DNA from 4 places in the Desulfocurvus thunnarius genome. Region 4 is predicted to be linked to each of the others. Evidence: riboswitches for the same ligand, from Rfam matches in the RefSeq annotation. Region 4 holds a riboswitch; each other region holds the start of a gene.
What was found. Region 4 has a riboswitch for cobalamin ahead of ACZ5KV_RS05670 (ribonucleoside triphosphate reductase). Riboswitches for the same ligand answer to the same signal wherever they lie in the genome.

Region 1: it holds a riboswitch for cobalamin, as region 4 does, so the genes downstream of both, ACZ5KV_RS00055 (sirohydrochlorin cobaltochelatase) here and ACZ5KV_RS05670 (ribonucleoside triphosphate reductase) in region 4, are expected to answer to the same signal.
Region 2: it holds a riboswitch for cobalamin, as region 4 does, so the genes downstream of both, ACZ5KV_RS15765 (sirohydrochlorin cobaltochelatase) here and ACZ5KV_RS05670 (ribonucleoside triphosphate reductase) in region 4, are expected to answer to the same signal.
Region 3: it holds a riboswitch for cobalamin, as region 4 does, so the genes downstream of both, metE (5-methyltetrahydropteroyltriglutamate--homocysteine S-methyltransferase) here and ACZ5KV_RS05670 (ribonucleoside triphosphate reductase) in region 4, are expected to answer to the same signal.

What each region holds. Positions count from the first base shown of each region.
Region 1 covers NZ_AP042411.1:6,738-10,882, forward strand. Annotated here, with positions in the region: gene ACZ5KV_RS00050 (FecCD family ABC transporter permease) at 1-792, opposite strand, end outside; gene ACZ5KV_RS00055 (sirohydrochlorin cobaltochelatase) at 794-1,690, opposite strand; cobalamin riboswitch at 1,837-2,056, opposite strand; gene ileS (isoleucine--tRNA ligase) at 2,275-4,145, shown strand, end outside.
Region 2 covers NZ_AP042411.1:3,551,627-3,555,771, reverse strand. Annotated here, with positions in the region: gene ACZ5KV_RS15775 (hypothetical protein) at 1-145, opposite strand, end outside; gene cbiM (cobalt transporter CbiM) at 139-780, opposite strand; gene ACZ5KV_RS15765 (sirohydrochlorin cobaltochelatase) at 784-1,779, opposite strand; cobalamin riboswitch at 1,888-2,090, opposite strand; gene ACZ5KV_RS15760 (PAS domain-containing protein) at 2,275-3,459, opposite strand; gene ACZ5KV_RS15755 (FadR/GntR family transcriptional regulator) at 3,788-4,145, shown strand, end outside.
Region 3 covers NZ_AP042411.1:2,937,019-2,941,163, forward strand. Annotated here, with positions in the region: gene metE (5-methyltetrahydropteroyltriglutamate--homocysteine S-methyltransferase) at 1-1,736, opposite strand, end outside; cobalamin riboswitch at 1,866-2,068, opposite strand; gene ACZ5KV_RS12860 (sigma-54-dependent transcriptional regulator) at 2,118-3,605, opposite strand; gene ACZ5KV_RS12865 (sensor histidine kinase) at 3,590-4,145, opposite strand, start outside.
Region 4 covers NZ_AP042411.1:1,311,777-1,315,921, reverse strand. Annotated here, with positions in the region: gene ACZ5KV_RS05680 (hypothetical protein) at 1-246, shown strand, start outside; gene ACZ5KV_RS05675 (ATP-binding protein) at 486-1,736, opposite strand; cobalamin riboswitch at 1,975-2,155, shown strand; gene ACZ5KV_RS05670 (ribonucleoside triphosphate reductase) at 2,298-4,145, shown strand, end outside.

The DNA of each region.
Region 1 (4,145 bases), 1.3 Mb from region 4:
CGCCAGCCGCGCGCGGTCGGCGTCCAGCCCCAGGGCCCGGGCCTGGGCGTCGCCCAGGGAGAGCAGGTCCAACTGTCGGGCCCGGGCCGCCACCAGCAGCCCGCCGGTCAGGAAATACGGCAGGGCGAAGCCCACGTGGGCCCAGCCGCGCCCCTGCAACGAGCCCATGACCCAGAAGACGATGCCGGCCACGGACTCCTCGTCCAGGGCCTTGAGCAGCGAGATGAGCGCGCCCAGGAACGTGGCCACCACGATGCCCGCCAGGACCACCGTTTCGCGGCGCAGGCGCCCGCCCACGCGGCCCAGGGCGATGACCGCCCCCAGGGCCGCGAAGGCCCCGGCCATGGCCGCCACGGGCAAGAGCCCCACCCCGGCCCAGACGGGCAGCGCCGCCAGCCCGAAAAACAGCGCCAGGGAAGCCCCGAAGGCCGCCCCGGTGGACACGCCGATGGTGAACGGATCGGCCAGCGGGTTGTGCAGGATGCCCTGGAACACCGTGCCCGCCATGGCCAGGGCCGCCCCGGTGAGCCAGGCCAGACAGGCCCGGGACAGGCGGATGTCCACCACCACCACGGCGTGGGCCGGGTCCTGCCCGTGGCCCACGGGCAGTCCCAGGGCCGCGCCCAGGTGGGCCAGAACCTCGCCCGGGGGGATGGGCAGCGGCCCGCACAGGCAGGCCGCCGCCAGTGAGGCGGCGGAAGCGATGCCGAGCAGCGCCGCCAGCGGCCCAAGCCGCCAGCGCCGCGCGCCCGGGGCCGTCAGGCCCGCGTCCGCCGCCCCGCCGCCGTGCATTCTAGTTCTCGTCCAGCCCGGCAACGGCCTGGCGCAGATGGTTCAGCCACAGCGCGCGGAACGGGGCCAGCTCGGCCAGCCCCTGGAGCACGGGCCGCGCGGCGATGCCTTCGCCCGCCAGCACGGATTTCCAGGAATCGTCTTCGTCCCCGGCCATGTCGTTACGCGCATGGTCGCCCGCCACGGACATGAGCGGCACCAGCAGGGCCTTGGCGGCGCCCTTCTCCTTAAGCTTGGCCACGACCCACTCCAGGCCCGGGGTGCCTTCCACCGTGCCCACCAGGGCCAGCGGGTCGCGCTGCTCCAGGTACCATTGCAGGCCGGGGTAGTAGATGTTGGCCGGGTGGTGCGTGCCGTGGCCCATGAAGACCAGGGCCTCGCCCTCGGCGCGCTGCGGGCCGAAGGTCGCCAGCAGCGTGTCGGCCACGGCGGCCATGTCCGCGTCGGTGCTCATCAGCGGCTGGCCGATGGCGACCTTTTTGAAGCCGTCGAAATTCGTGACGACGTGGACGAGCTTTTCGTGGAATTCCTCGCCGGGAATGGCGTGCAGGGACTGCACGGCCAGCCGGGTCACGCCCGCGTCGAGCAGTTTGGCCAGAGCCACGGGCACCGAGTCGGTCACGCGGCCCTCGGCGGCCAGCTTTTCGCGGATGATGTTGGACGTGAAGGCCCACTGCACGGGCATGCCGGGAAAGGCCTCGCGCACGGCGGCGTCCATGTCGTCGAAGGATTTGCGGGCCTCGGGCACCGAGGTGCCGAAGGCCACCACGAGGATGGCGGACTTGTCCTTGGCCGGGGCGCTATGCCCGGAAAAAGCGGGAAGCGCCATGGCCAGAACCATGAAAAGGGCCAGCAGCAGCCCGGAAAGGGCCGGGCGGCGGCGCGGGACAGATCGCATGGAAACCTCCTTGCGACATGTCAGGTGGGCGGCCTGAAGCGGGTGCGGTGGAAGGGCCCGGGGCCCCGGCGACATGCCGGGCCGGGGGCGCGTCGGGATGCGCGGGGGCATCGGCCCGGCGGACGAATGCCCTCGTCGTCCGCCGGCAGGCGCGCGGGCATCCGGCAGGTCTTCTGGCTCTTCCGGTCCTGGCTCTTTCCTTCCCGCCCCGGGGCGCGTCGCGCGCGGCGGGGCAGTGGATTCATCAAGAGCAGGAGCTTCCCTGCGCGGCGCGCAGGGCCGGAATCACAGCGGCGGGGCCGCCCCGGAGTTGCACCGGGTTCCCTTTTCACGCCCCGAGGGGCGACCAGGATGCGAAGAGCCCTTCTAGCCCAAAGCGCCCGCGGTGTCACCATGCATCCTTGGCCGCCTTTCTTTGTCGTGCTTTCAATGCGCTGGAAATACATTGAAAATACATGGCTGCCCCGTTCTTCCCTCCCGCTTCCGGAGCTCCGCTCCGGCCTTGACTTTCCAACCGACTTGATTACGGTTGTCTCCCGCTTCAAACCCGGCCCGTCATATCTAAAACATAGGGACCCCCGCGCATGAGCGACTACAAGAAGACCCTGCATCTGCCGTCCACGGCGTTTCCCATGAAGGCCAACCTGACCGGCAACGAGCCGAAGATGCTCAAGTTCTGGGAAGAGATCGATGTCTACGGCACCATGATCGCCGCCAACGAGGGCCGGGAGCGCTATGTGCTGCACGACGGGCCGCCCTACGCCAACGGACACATCCACCTCGGCACCGCGCTGAACAAGACGATCAAGGACATCATCGTCAAGCATCGCAACATGAGCGGGCTGAAGGCCGAGTACGTGCCCGGCTGGGACTGCCACGGCCTGCCCATCGAGCACAAGGTCTCCCAGGAGCTGCGTGAAAAGGGCAAGACCGACCTGCCCGCCGTCACCGTGCGCAAAATCTGCCGCGACTACGCCCGCAAGTGGATCGACGTGCAGCGCGGCGAGTTCAAGCGCCTGGGCGTGCTGGGCACCTGGAGCGAGCCCTACCTGACCATGAACCCGGTCTACGAGGCGGCCACCGCCCGCGAGCTGGGCAATTTCATGGGCCAGGGCTCGGTGGTGCGCAGCAAGAAGCCCATCTACTGGTGCAACGACTGCAAGACCGCCCTGGCCGAGGCCGAGGTCGAATACCACGACCATACCTCGCCCTCGGTCTACGTGCGTTTCCCCCTGCCCGACGCCAGGCTGGCCGAGGTCGCCCCGGGGGTGGACCCCGCGCGGGCCTTCGTGGTCATCTGGACCACCACGCCCTGGACCCTGCCGTCCAACATGGCCGTGGCCCTGCATCCCGAGTTCAACTATGTGGCCGTGCGCGCGGACGGGGAGTTTTACGTTCTGGCCGAGGCGCTGCTGGCCGACTGCGCCGCGCGCTTCGGCTGGCAGGCGCCGGAGGTCGTGGCCCGTTTCAAGGGTGCGGCCCTGGAGGGCGCCGTGGCGCGCCATCCGTTCTACGACCGCGCGTCCCGGGTCGTGCTGGCCAACTACGTGACCCTGGACGCGGGCACCGGCTGCGTGCACACCGCCCCGGGCCACGGCCGCGAGGACTACGACACCGGCCTGCGCTACGGCCTGGAAATCCTGAGCCCGCTGGACGACTCCGGGCGCTTTTTGCCCAGCGTGGAGCTGTTCGCCGGGCTGCGCGTGGACGAAGCCAACCCCAAGGTCATCGAAACCCTGAAGGAACGCGGCGCCCTGCTTTCCCAGGAGAAGATCCGCCACTCCTACCCGCACTGCTGGCGCTGCAAGCAGCCGGTGATCTACCGCGCCACCACCCAGTGGTTCATTTCCATGGAACGCAACGGCCTGCGCGCCCGGGCCCTGGAGGCCATCCAGAACGAAGTGCGCTGGATTCCCGCCTGGGGCCGCGAGCGCATCCACAGCATGATCGAGACCCGCCCGGACTGGTGCATCTCGCGCCAGCGCACCTGGGGCGTGCCCATCGTGGCCCTGCTGTGCAAGGACTGCGACGAGGCCTGGTTCGACAAGGATTGGGTTCTGGACATCGTGTCGCGCTTCGAGGCCCACGAGCGCGGCTGCGATTACTGGTTCGAGGCGCCCATCGAGGACGTGGTGCCCGCCGGGCTGACCTGCCCCAAATGCGGCGGCAGCCACTGGGAAAAGGAGGACGACATCCTCGACGTGTGGTTCGATTCGGGCACGAGCTTTGCCGCCGTGGCCGAAAAGCGCCCGGAGCTGACCTTCCCCACGGACATGTATCTGGAGGGCTCGGACCAGCACCGCGGCTGGTTCCACAGCTCGCTGCTGGCCAGCGTGGGCACGCGCGGCCGCGCGCCCTACCGCGCGGTGCTGACGCACGGCTACGTGGTGGACGGCGAGGGCAAGAAAATGTCCAAGTCCATCGGCAACGTGGTGGCGCCCCAGGAGGTCGTGGA
Region 2 (4,145 bases), 1.4 Mb from region 4:
CGCTGCCCGCGCTGCCGTCGCTGAACCCGATTTCCGCCACGACCATGGCGCCCTCGGCCCAGGCGTTGAGCAGAACCTTGTGCGCGCTGGCGGGCAACGCGGAAACCGTAACCAGCAAGACGGCGAGCAGCACGCGGATCAGCATGGCGTGACCTCCTTGGAAGCGGCAGGCCGGAATCCGTCGCCCAGCCCCAGAATGGTTGGATGGGTCCTGGCCAGGGCACCTACGGCGAACATGGTCACAAAGCCCTCGATGAGCATGACCGGGACGTGTGCGACGACGATGAGCCTGGCCGCGTCGGCAAACCCCTCGTCCGTGAAGGCGACCGAAAGCGCGGCCATGAGCGCCGTGCCCAACACGGCGCCCGCCCCGCCCAGGAACCCCGCCACGGCGGCCCGCCGCCCTCCGGCCCGGACGTGCCCCGCCAAAAGGAACCGGCACAGGAGGGCCGGGACGGCCACGTTCATGGTGTTCACGCCGAGCACCGTGATGCCGCCGAACTGAAAAAGCAGCGCCTGGAGCAGCAAGGCCACCAGGATGCAGGGGAAAGCGGCCCAGCCGAGGATCATTCCCAGCAACCCGTTGAGCAGCAGGTGAACGCTGCTGGGGCCGAGGGGCACATGGACGAGCGAACCGACGAAGAAGGCCGAAGCCAGGGTGGCCGCAGTAATCAGGTGGTCGTAATCCAGCCGCCTGAGGCCGACCCACGTGCCGAGCAGAGAAACGCCGCCGCCCGCGAGCAGCACCGGGGCGGACAAAACGCCTTCGGAGATATGCATGGCCTATGCTCCCTGCGTGGCAGGCTGCGGCGCCACGGCCCGATATGTCGTTTCCAGATGCTCCAGCCACAGGGCGCGGTACGGGCCGTGCTCCATGGTGCCGGTCATGCAGGTTCGCACGTCCAGCCCGGCGGCGGTCATGCGGCTTTTCCAGGAATGCGGGCCGTCCCCGGCGATGTCCACGCGTACATGGTGGCCCGGGGCGCTCATGAAGGGCAGCAGCCAGACCCGCCGCGCCCCCGCCGCCCGGACCCGCCGGATCACGGCCTCGCAGCCCGGCTCGCCCATGAGCGTGCCCATGAACAGCAACGGGTCGTCGCGGCGGGCCAGGGCCTCGAAGTCCAGGTAGCGCCGGTGCCCTTCGTGGTAGGTGCCGTGGCCCACGAGGACCAGAGCATCGCCCGGGCCGCGCTCCGGGGGCGGGTATCCTGCCAGGGCGGCCAGGGCGGCGGCCAGGTCCGCCCCGGCCATGAGCATCGGGCCGCCGACCTCCACCTCGAGGAAGCCCTTGCGCGGGTGGCGGAAGACATGCGCCTGGTCCCGGGTCCAGTGGTATTCCACGCCGGGCACCGTATGCAGCGACTGCACGGCCAGGTGCGTCACGCCCTCGTCGTGCAGCCGCGAGAGGGCCACGGCCACGGAATCGTTCTCGAAGCCCCGGGCGGCGAGCTTGCGGCGGATCTTGTGCGCCGTGTAGGCCCAGCGCACGGGCACCCCGGGGAAGCGCCCGCGCACCTCGCGCTCCATGGCCTCGTAGCCCGCGCGGGCGTCGGGCAGGGCCACGCCGAAGGCCGCCAGCAGAATGCCGGGGCGTGCCGGGCGCGGGCGATGGTGGTGGTGACCGTGATCGTGGCCGTGACAACAGTGGTCGTGATGGTCGTGACCGTGGGCATGGCCATGCTCGTCACGGCCGGGGTCGTGATGGTCGTGGTCGTGGTCGTGGTGGTGGATATGGCCATGGTCGTGGCCATGCTCGTGGTCGTGGTCGGCGTGGGACATGCCCCCTCCTCGTGGGTTCCCATGGCACCGCCGACGGGGCGAGGAGGAGCGGCCCGCAGGGCGCCGCCCTGCCGTGACCAGCCCCCCGCCGCAAAGACCCGTTGCGGTGCTCGGGAGATTCGGACGGCAGGTCTTCTGGCTCCCCGGACGGCGCCCGGCCTTCCCGCCCCGGCAAGGGGCAGTGGCATCGTGGGGCGCCGCGGCCTCCCGCGCAAGGCGCGCGGGCCGGGTCACAGCGGCGGGTCCGCTCCGGTTTCACACCGGATTCCCTTTTCATCTCCTTGCGGAGAACCATCCGCCGGAAGGCTAGCCGCTGGTGCCATGCGCTGTCAAAACCTAAAGTCGTGCTCCCCGCGCGCCAAAGGGCCCGCAACCGGCCGCGGCTCGCCCGCCCGCGTGGTTCTTGCCGGAATTCCGGGGCATGGGCATGCAGCCCAAAAAGAACAAGGGCACGCGACAACGCCGCATGCCCTTGTTCCCATCCCGGCGCGCCCGTTACGGCTTTTGCCGCCAGCGCCGCAAAAGCCGCCCGAAGGCCTCCGCAACGTCGGCATAGCGCGCGTCGGCGTCCGTGCCGAAGGTTTTGGCCTTGCGGCTGGCGAGAATGAGCACGGCATGCAGGCCATGCTCCGCGTAAAAGGGCCGCGCGTAGTACGAACGCACCCCCTGGGGCGCAAAAAGCGCCCAGTCCACGGATTTGACGCTGTTCAGCGTATCCTCCACCAGCAGGGAACCGAGATCGAAGCGCTCGATGTCCTGGGCGATGGTGCCCTCGTAGGCATGGGTCGCGCCCCATTCCAGGCTGGTGAACGCCCGCCCCACGCCGAAGACCGTCACCTTGCCGCTGCCCGCCTGGATGTGCGAAAGCATGAGGCCGTCCACTTCCGGGCCGCATGCGTTCCAGAGGTTTTCCAGGGCCGGTTGCAGGTCGCCGGGGCGCAGGGCTTCGTCCCTGGCGGTGTCGAAGGGCCGCAGCAGCGTTTTCGCCTCCACGCAGACCAGGGCCACGCGCACCACCCGGTCTTCCGGCCCGCCCCAGGGCGTCAGCCGCACATGCGCCGAAAACAGACCGCGCTCCGCATTGCCGAGCATGAGCTTGCCCGACCACGCGTCGCTTCGCACGGCCTGGCGCGCGGCGTTCATAAGCTGCGCCCCCAGATGCTGCGGCGCCACGTCCGCCATGGACAGGCGACCGGCATCGTCCGCCCGGCGCATGAAAAGACCGTCGGCCGCCGCGTTGGCCTCCCTGATGGCGCAGCCTTCCAGGTCGATGGTGAACACGGGGTAGTCCGCATCGCCCACGCGCATGCTGAGCTGGGCGTTGTAGCATTCCGAACCGTAGCCGCCGGGAAGGAAGGCCCCTTTCAGAAAACCGCTGTACACCTCCTCGCCGGGCTCGGGCCAGCCCTGGAGCATCAGCGGCTTGCGGCCCGCGTCGGCCCGCAGCCGGAAAATGGCCGCCGCCGGGCGCGCGGCGTGGATCATGTCCCAGAACTCCACCAGCAGGGGATAATCCTCCGGCATGACCGCCTGTTTGCGATAGCCGGCATTCTTGAGCAACAGGGAAACGTCCACGCCGTCCACCTGCCACCGCGTGAACAGCTTCAGACGCGACTCCCGCCGCCAGATGCTCCACAACAAGCCCGGAAACCCGTTCCGCCACTGCGAAAAACGCGGCATGCAAACTCCTTTGTCCCCGTCGGACGCCCCCGGCTCCGGCTGGCTGACCTGGCCCTAGATTAGATGCCCACCCGGGGCAAGCCTTTTTACTTCAAAATTGGCTATACCAATCTGGTTAACTCGCAATCAAAAACAGAATAAAAGCAGTATCAGGCCCGCGAAACAGTCGCAACAGGCAGGTTCAAGATTCTTTGGTCATACCAAATTGCAAAACGTTTTCTTTTAATATCAAAGTGTTAAAACCATTTCAAAGCACTAACATAGAAATATTGCCACACTATTGGCCAATGTGCAGAATCATTTCGTAACAAATTTGTAGGGGAAAGCCATGACCACACCCGCCAACACGGAACGCCGCCTGGAACAAGCCCTTCTCAAGGGCCGCTGGAGCCTGTTCGAGCGGCTGCCCGCCGAGCGCCTGCTGGCCGACGAGCTGGGAGTAAGCCGCCCGACCCTGCGCACCGCCCTGCGAACCCTGGTGGGACGGGGCATCCTCGAAACGCGGCGCGGCAGCGGAACCTTCGTGCGCGCCCTGCCCTGCCGCGCCGACAACGCGAGCCTCGCGGACAGCCTGCGGGCTTTTCGCATCGTCATGCCGCACCTGCTCACGGCGGCGCAGCCGTCCTTCGCGCCGTCGGTCATGCTGACGCTGGAACGGCAGTTGCCCTCGACGGGCATGGCCCTGC
Region 3 (4,145 bases), 1.6 Mb from region 4:
TCGGCCCGGGGCAGGTCGTCGCGCACGAAGCTCCAGCACAGGATGGTCACCGGCCCGGTGAGCATGCCTTTCATGGGCCGCGCGGTCAGGGACTGGGCGTAGGTGATCCACGGCACGGTCATGGCCCCGGGGCGGCTCACGTCGCCGCAGATCACCGGCGGCTTGACGCAGCGGCTGCCGTAGCTCTGCACCCAGCCGTTGCCCGTGAAGCGGAAGCCCGCCAGTTGCTGGCCGAAATACTCCACCATGTCGTTGCGCTCGGCCTCGCCGTGCACGAGCACGTCCAGGCCCAGATCCTCCTGGATGCGCACCACGCGGGCGATCTCCTCCCGGAGGAAGCCCTCGTAGCCCGCCCGGTCGATGGCGCCGTCGCGCAGCAGCTTGCGCTGGCGGCGGATTTCGGCGGTCTGCGGGAAGGAGCCGATCGTGGTGGTGGGCAGCAGGGGCAGGTCCAGCCAGCCCTGGGCCTCGCGGCGCACGGCGTAGGGGCTCTTACGGCGCAGCATGGCTTCGTCCACGCCCGCGCAGCGCGCGCGCACGGCCGGGTCGCGGGTCAGGGGGCTGTCGCGCCGCGAGGCCACGGCCCGGTCGCTGGCGGCCAGGGCCCCGGGGCGTTCGCGCCCTTCGAGCAGGTCGCCCAGGGCGCCCAGTTCGGCGCATTTCTGGGTGGCGAAGGCCATCCAGCCCCGCACCTCGGGGTCCAGGTCCGTTTCGGCGTCCAGGTCCACGGGCACATGCAGCAGGGAGCACGACGAGGCGACCATCAGCCCCTCGGGCCCCCGGCGGCGGGCCGCGTCCTCAAGCAGGGCCACGGTCCGGCGCAGGTCCGTACGCCAGATGCCGCGCCCGTCCACAACACCCGCCGAGAGCACCATGCCCTCGGGCATCCGGTCGAGCAGCGCGGGCAGGCTGCGCGCCCCGCGCACGAGGTCCACGTGCAGCCCCCGGCAGCCCGAGGCCAGGGCCAGGTCCAGCCCCGGGCCGTCCAGGGCGCCGAAGTAGGCCGCCAGCAGCAGCCCGCTGCGGCCCACGGCGCCGTTCAGCGCCGCGCAGGCGCGCGGGAAGGCTGCCCGGGCCTGGGCGGGCAGGTCCGTGCACAGGATGGGCTCGTCGATCTGAATCCACGGGCACAGGCCGTCCAGTTCGGCCAGCAGGGCCGCGTAGGCTCCCAGCACCTCGTCCAGCCGGGCCCACGGGTCCTGGCCGTCCATGCCCTTGGCCAGGGCCAGGAAGGTCACCGGGCCGAGCAGCACCGCCTTGGGCCGGTGGCCGTGCTCCAGGGCAAGGCGCACGTCGTCCGCCAGGGCCCGCGAGGTCAGGCCCAGGCGCTGGCCGGGCTCCAGTTCGGGCACGATGTAGTGGTAGTTGGTGTCGAACCACTTGGTCATTTCCATGGCCGCGACGCCGCGTGCGGCGTCGCCCCGGGCCATGCGGAAGGCCAGCTCCGGGGTCGAGCCCGGGGCTGTGTCCGGGGCAACGTCCGGCCCGGCGAAGCGCCGGGGCACGGCCCCGAGCATCAGTGCGGTGTCGAGCACGTGGTCGTAGAACGAGAAGTCGCCCACGGCGACCAGGGACAGCCCGGCGCGGCGCTGGATGTCCCAATGGCGCAGGCGCAGCTCGCGGCCTGTGGCCGCGAGGCCCTCCAGGGTCACCTCGCCGCGCCAGCAGCCCTCCAGGGCCGCCTTGAGTTCGCGGCGGACGCCGATACGCGGGAAACCGGGAATGTGCCTTTCCATCTGTCACTCCTTTCAGCAAAACGTTGGTGAAAGGGAGCAACGACACTCGAAACGAAGACGCCACAAGGCGGGACCGCCCCGGGAGGACTCCCCGGGCGGCTGCGCATGTCTGTCCATTTCGCGAGACAGTCGTGCTCCATGCACCCGGGGCGTCTCCTGGCTTCCGACCCCCATGGGGCCACGCTCTTCCCACGGCTGGGGCCGCAGTGGGCGTGGCGGGGTTTCGTGTCGGTTACAGTGGCGCGTCCGCGACGGATTTACACCGTCTTCCGTTTCCCGGGTGCGGATCGATTCAGGCAGTCTAGTGTGCCCCGGGGTTCAGGGCAAGAAATTTGCGGGCCGGAGCCGGATCCCGGTTGCGGCCATGGCTCCGGCCTTGCCTCAGCCCTCGCCGCGCCCCTCGCTGCGCCCGGACACCAGGGCCTGCACGCGGATGGCGTACTTGTCCATGCGCGCCAGCAGCGTCGGCCGCGAGACGCCCAGCAGCCGCGCGGCCTGGGTCCGGTTGCCGCCGGTCAGGCGCAGGGCCTCCTCGATGGTCCGGGCCGCGAAAAGATCGACCACCTCGTCAAGCACGTGCTCGCCGCCGCGCGTAAGCCGGGCGCGCACGAAGCGGCCCACGGCCTCGTGGAAATCGTCCCCCGGCGGGGTCTCGCCGGGCCGGTCGCCATGGATGGCGCCGAGCACCTCGTCGGCCCCCAGGGGCGCCCCGCGCGAAAAGATCAGCGCCTTGTGGACCACGTTGACCAGCTCGCGCACGTTGCCCGGCCAGGAGTGCCCGGCCAGGGCCCGGCGGGCGGCGTCGGTGAAGCCCGGGGCGGGCACGCCCATGGCCCGGGCATGGCGGGCCAGGAAGTGGTCGGCCAGCAGGTCCACGTCGCCCTCGCGCTCGCGCAGGGGCGGCAGCCACAGGGTGACCACCCGCAGCCGGTAGTAGAGATCCTCGCGGAAGCGGCCCTCGGCCACGGCGGCCTCCAGGTCGCGGTTGGTGGCGGCGATGATGCGCACGTCCACCCGGCGCGGGCCCATGCCGCCCAGGCGCTCGACGCTGCGTTCCTCCAGCAGGCGCAGGAGCTTGCCCTGAATGGGCAGGGGCATGTCGCCGATCTCGTCCAGGAACACCGTGCCGCCGTCGGCCTGCTCGATCTTGCCCACCCGGCGGGCCACGGCGCCGGTGAAGGCGCCTTTCTCGTAGCCGAACAGCTCGCTTTCCAGAAGCGTTTCGGGAATGGCCACGCAGTTGATGACCACGAACGGCGCGTCTTTGCGCGGGCCGTGCTGGTAGACCAGCCGGGCGGCCAGCTCCTTGCCCGTGCCCGACTCGCCGCGCACGAGCACGGTCGCCCCGGTGCCCGCCACGCGGCCGATGGCCTTGTAGAGCCCCTGCATGGCCTGGCTGCGGCCCACGAGCACGTCGCCCGCCCCGTCCGCGCCCTCGTCGTCCTTCCCGTCCTGGCCGCCTTCGCCGCCGGGCCCGGCGGCCACGGCCACGGCCCGGCGCTGAAAGCGCCCGGCCTCCAGGGCCTGATCGATGAGCACCAGGATGTCGGGGATGTCGAAAGGCTTGAGCACGTAGTCGAAGGCGCCCAGGCGGGTGGCCTCGATGGCCGTCTCCGTGGTGCCGTAGGCGGTCATGATGATGGCCGTGAGCCGGGGCTCCACCGCGCGCATGGCCCGGAAGCCCTCCAGTCCGTTCATGCCCGGCAGGCGCACGTCCATGATGACCAGATCCGGCACGGCCTCGCCCACGGCGCGGACCCCGGCCTCTGCGGAATTGGCCGTGCGCACGTCGTGGCCCTCCTGGGCCAGCAGGCGGCGGAAGCTTTCGCGCAACTGGGCGTCGTCGTCCACGATCAGGATCTGTGCCACTGGCCGTCCTCCTTGCCGGGCAGGGTGATGGAGAACTGCGCCCCGCCGCCCTCGCGCGATTTGGCCGTGATCCAGCCGCCGTGCTCCTCCACGATGCGCCGGGCGATGGCCAGCCCCAGGCCGGTGCCCTCCTCCTTGGAACTGAAGAAGGGCTGGAAGACCTGTTCGCGCAGGGCGGGCGGAATGCCCGGGCCCGTGTCGGCCACGCGCATGACCACCACGTTGCCCAGGGGGTCGGCGTAGCCGCGCTCCACGGTGATCTCGATCCGTCCGCCCCCGGTGAGCACGGTCATGGCCTCGCAGGCGTTGACCAGCAGGTTCACCAGCACTTCCTTGAGCTGCTCGGGGTCGGCCATGACCGGGCAGGGCTCCGCCGGAATGCGCAGATCGACCTCCACGCCGTAGGATTCCAGACGGTGGCGCATGAGGGTCAGGGCGGCCCGGACCACCTCCCCGGCGCCCACAAGCTGCTTGTGCGGCTTGGCCGGGCGCGAGAAATCCAGGAAATTTCTGGCGATGGCGTCGATGTGCCCGATCTCC
Region 4 (4,145 bases):
TTATTAGATAAGAATATTAACCTAGGTTCAGCAAGGGAAATTATAAAAGGTTTAGAAGAGCCGTTGAGAAATGATGAAGCGGAGGACGTTTCGCAACGTAGAGAAATGTTTTATGCTGATTGCGAGTTGTATTTTAGATTCTATGTTGAGCACTTGGTTTGGGCAGAAGTCTGGCTCGAAAGGGAAGCAGAAATGGTTTGGGGAGGCCGGAGGCCTGGAGCTGGTAGGCCTAGAAAGGAGAAATGAGTAGGTTCAATCTGAATGTTTTTTGCTCCAAATTTGCTCCACTGGGGTTGAAAATAGGTAAAGAAAGTTGAAAACGCATGATGATTCAACTCCCTCATGTCGTTGACTAAACTCTCGTAACTTGCTGTATTAATTCAATGATTTTCGAGACTTAAAATCCCTGGGCCGCAAGGCTGTGCGGGTTCAAGTCCCGCCCTGGGCACCAAGGCTTTTTTGGAGTTGTGCTATTTCATGGGGTTCTATCCGCCCATCAGCCCCACCGGCACGGCAAATATCCTGTCGCCCATGGGCATGACTTCCTGGCCGGTGTAGATGACCACGCCCCGGACGAAGTGATCTCCCAGCGCGTCGCGCAGGGAGGCCAGGCCTTTGATGTCGTGCGCGGTCACGCTGGCGGCGAGTTTGACCTCCACGGCGGCCACCCGCCCGGCCCTGTCTTCCAGGACAACGTCCACCTCCACGCCGCTTTGGGAGCGGTAGTGGTGGAGCGTCACCGGATGCTCGGTCCAACTGCTCTGCTTGAGGAGTTCGCCGGCCACGAAGGACTCCAGCAGGCGCCCGGCCAGCATGGGATCGTCGGCCAGGCGTTCCGCGTCCGCGCCGCACAGATGGCAGGCCAGGCCGGAATCGTAGACATGGATTTTGGGCGCCTTGACCAGCCGCTTGCCCAGGTTGCTCGACCAGGCAGGCAGGAACCAGACGAGGAACAGCGCCTCCAGCAAGGGCAGATACCGGCCCAGGGTGCTGGCGGGCATCCCCACGCTGCGCGAGAGCTCGGCCTGGTTGTGGAGCGTCCCCGAGCGAACGCCGAGCATGCGCAGCAGGCGGATCAGTCCGCTGATGTCCTGGATGCTGGCGATGTCGCGGATGTCCCGCTCCACCAGGGTGGTGATGTACGAATCGAACCAGGCGGCGCGGCGCCTCGGGTTGGCCCGGGAGAGGACTTCCGGATAGCCGCCCACGGCGAGGGCTTCCAGAAGCGCGTCCTTCGTCACCGAAGCCGTGCCCGCGTCCTTTGGCGGGAAATCCTTCTGGAACAGCGCATGGATAAAATCCCCGTGCACGCCCGCTATTTCCCCCTGCGAGAGCGGATACAGGGTCAACACTTCCATGCGCCCCGCCAGCGAGTCGGCGATTCCCGGCAAGGCCAGGATGTTGGCCGAGCCGGTCAGAAGATACCGCCCGGCGTGGCGCTCGCGGTCCACGTCTTCCTTGATGGCCAGCATCAGGGCGGAAGCGCGCTGCGCCTCATCGATGATCGCGGGCTTTTTCAGCCCCTGTAGAAACCCGCCCGGATCGTCCAGGGCTCCGGCCAATGCGGTCGCGGAGTCAAGACTGACGTACTGGCGGCTGATTTCACCCTCGCCGGAGGCTTCCGCCAGTTGCTTCACCAGCGTGGTCTTGCCGGTCTGCCGGGCTCCGCGCAGGAAAACCACGGGAGTATCGGATAAAGCCTCCAGCAGCCGGGAATATATGGTGCGCTTGTTCATGGCGTAAAATGTACCACGGGGTGGATGATTTTACAAGCACGCCCACGCCGAGCGCTGCGCGGGCAGGAGCGGATGGTCTGACCGAGAGAGTATTCCCCTGACACGGCCGCCCCTGGCGGGGTGATTTCCAGGCGGCCTTCTCCGTCATCTTTCCCTTGTCTTTCCAGCCTGCGCAGGCCGTTCAGGAGCGGTTGCCTCCTCCCGCCTTGCCATCCCCCCGGTTCTCTCCTATGCTGCCTCCGTCTGATGTCCTTCAGGTGGCCGCAAGGCCCGAACAGGGAATCCGGTGCGAAGCCGGAGCGGTCCCGCCGCTGTGATCCCCGCCGCGAAGCGACCTCTGCCAAGTGCCACTGCGTGACGCGGGAAGGCGGCAGGGGGAAGGGGAGAGCCAGAAGACCTGCCTGAAGCCGATACTTCCCGCTCGGAGCGCGGACTCCGCACCGGGAATGCCGAACAACCCAGCCCAAACGGCGCCGGGCCGGGGCGGTTCCGCCGCCCCCGGCCGCAACCGGCGACCTCGCGTGCCCCCTTCCGCAACCGGCGGCGCGCGGCGAGAATTCCATGCCTTCGCAGATCATCAAGCGGGACGGCCGCGTCGAAACCTGGTCCACCAAGCGGATCGGCGACGCCATCTTCAAGGCTCTCAAAAGCAGCGCCATCAAGGACCCCCTCCTGGCCGAGCGCCTGGCGCGCAAGGTCGAGGCCAAGCTCGCGGACGTGGACGCCCCCGAGCAGGAGCACGTGCAGGACATGGTCCAGCAGGTGCTCATGGAGGCCCGGCTGTACAAGGTCGCCGAGCGCTACATCCTTTACCGCGAGAAGCGCCGCGAGCTGCGCAGCCAGGGCCAGGCCTTTCTGGACATCGTCGGCGTCACCGAGGGCTACCTCGACAACCTCGACTGGCGCGTCAGCGAAAACTCCAACATGGTCCACTCCTTCCAGGGCCTGATCCTGCACATGGCCGGGGCGGTCCAGGCGCGCTACGTGCTGGAAAAATACCCCGAAGAGGTGCGCTCGGCGCACAACCACGGCTACTTTCACATCCACGACCTGTCCTTCGGCCTGGCCGGATACTGCTCGGGCTGGAGCCTGCGCGACCTGCTTCTGGAGGGCTTCAACCTGGAGGACCGCTGCTCCTCCAAGCCCGCGCGGCATTTCGACGCCGTGTGCGGGCAGATGGTCAATTTCCTGGGCACGTTGCAGAACGAATGGGCCGGGGCCCAGGCCTTCAACAACGTGGACACCTACCTCGCGCCCTTCATCCGCCACGACGGCCTGAGCTATGCCGACGTCAAGCAGCAGATCCAGAAGCTGCTGCACAACCTGAACGCCACCTCGCGCTGGGGCGGGCAGAGCCCGTTCACCAACTTCACCTTCGACGTGGTGCCGCCCTCGCACATCGCCAAGGAGCCGATCATCATCGGCGGTGCGCATCAGGACTCGACCTACGGCGAATACGCCGCCGAAATGGCGATGATTAACAAGGCGTTCCTGGAAGTCATGCTCGAGGGCGACGCCGACGGGCGCATCTTCTCCTTCCCCATCCCGACCTACAACGTGACCAAGGACTTCCCCTGGGACAGCGAGGTCGGCGGCCTGCTCCTGCGCATGACCGCCAAGTACGGCGCGCCCTATTTCCAGAACTTCATCAACTCCGACCTGAACCCCGAGGACGTGCGCTCCATGTGCTGCCGGTTGCAGATGGACCTGCGCGAGGTGCGCAAGAAGACCGGCGGCCTGTTCGGCTCGGGCGACCTCACGGGCTCGGTGGGCGTGGTCACCCTGAACCTGCCCAAGCTGGCCTATCTGGCGCACAACGAGGAGGATTTCCTCGATCTGGTGGAGGAGTACGCCGAACTGGCCAAGGAATCCCTGGAATTCAAGCGCAAGATGGTCGAGGCCAATCTGGCGGCGGGCATGTTCCCTTTCACCCGGCGCTACCTGAAAAACGGCTTCAAGGGCCATTTTTCGACCATCGGGCTCATCGGCGGCCACGAGGCCTGCCTGAACCTGCTGGGCAAGGGCATCGACGAGCCCTCGGGCCTGCGCCTGATGCGCCGGGTGCTCAACCACCTGCGCGGGCTGGTGGTCCGCTTCCAGGAGGAAACCGGACACCTCTACAACCTGGAGGCCACCCCGGGCGAGGGCACCTGCTACCGGCTGGCCAAGATCGACAAGGAACTCTACGCGGACATCCGGACCTCCGGCACCGAGGTGCCCTATTACACCAACTCGACCCTGCTGCCCCCCGGCGCCACGGGCGACGTGATCTTCGCCCTGGAACACCAGGACCAGCTCCAGACGCTCTACAACGGCGGCACGGTCTTTCACACCTTCCTGGGCGAGGCCGCGCCGGACGAAACCAGCGTGAAGAACTTCCTGCTCAAGGCCATGAGCCTGACCAAGCTG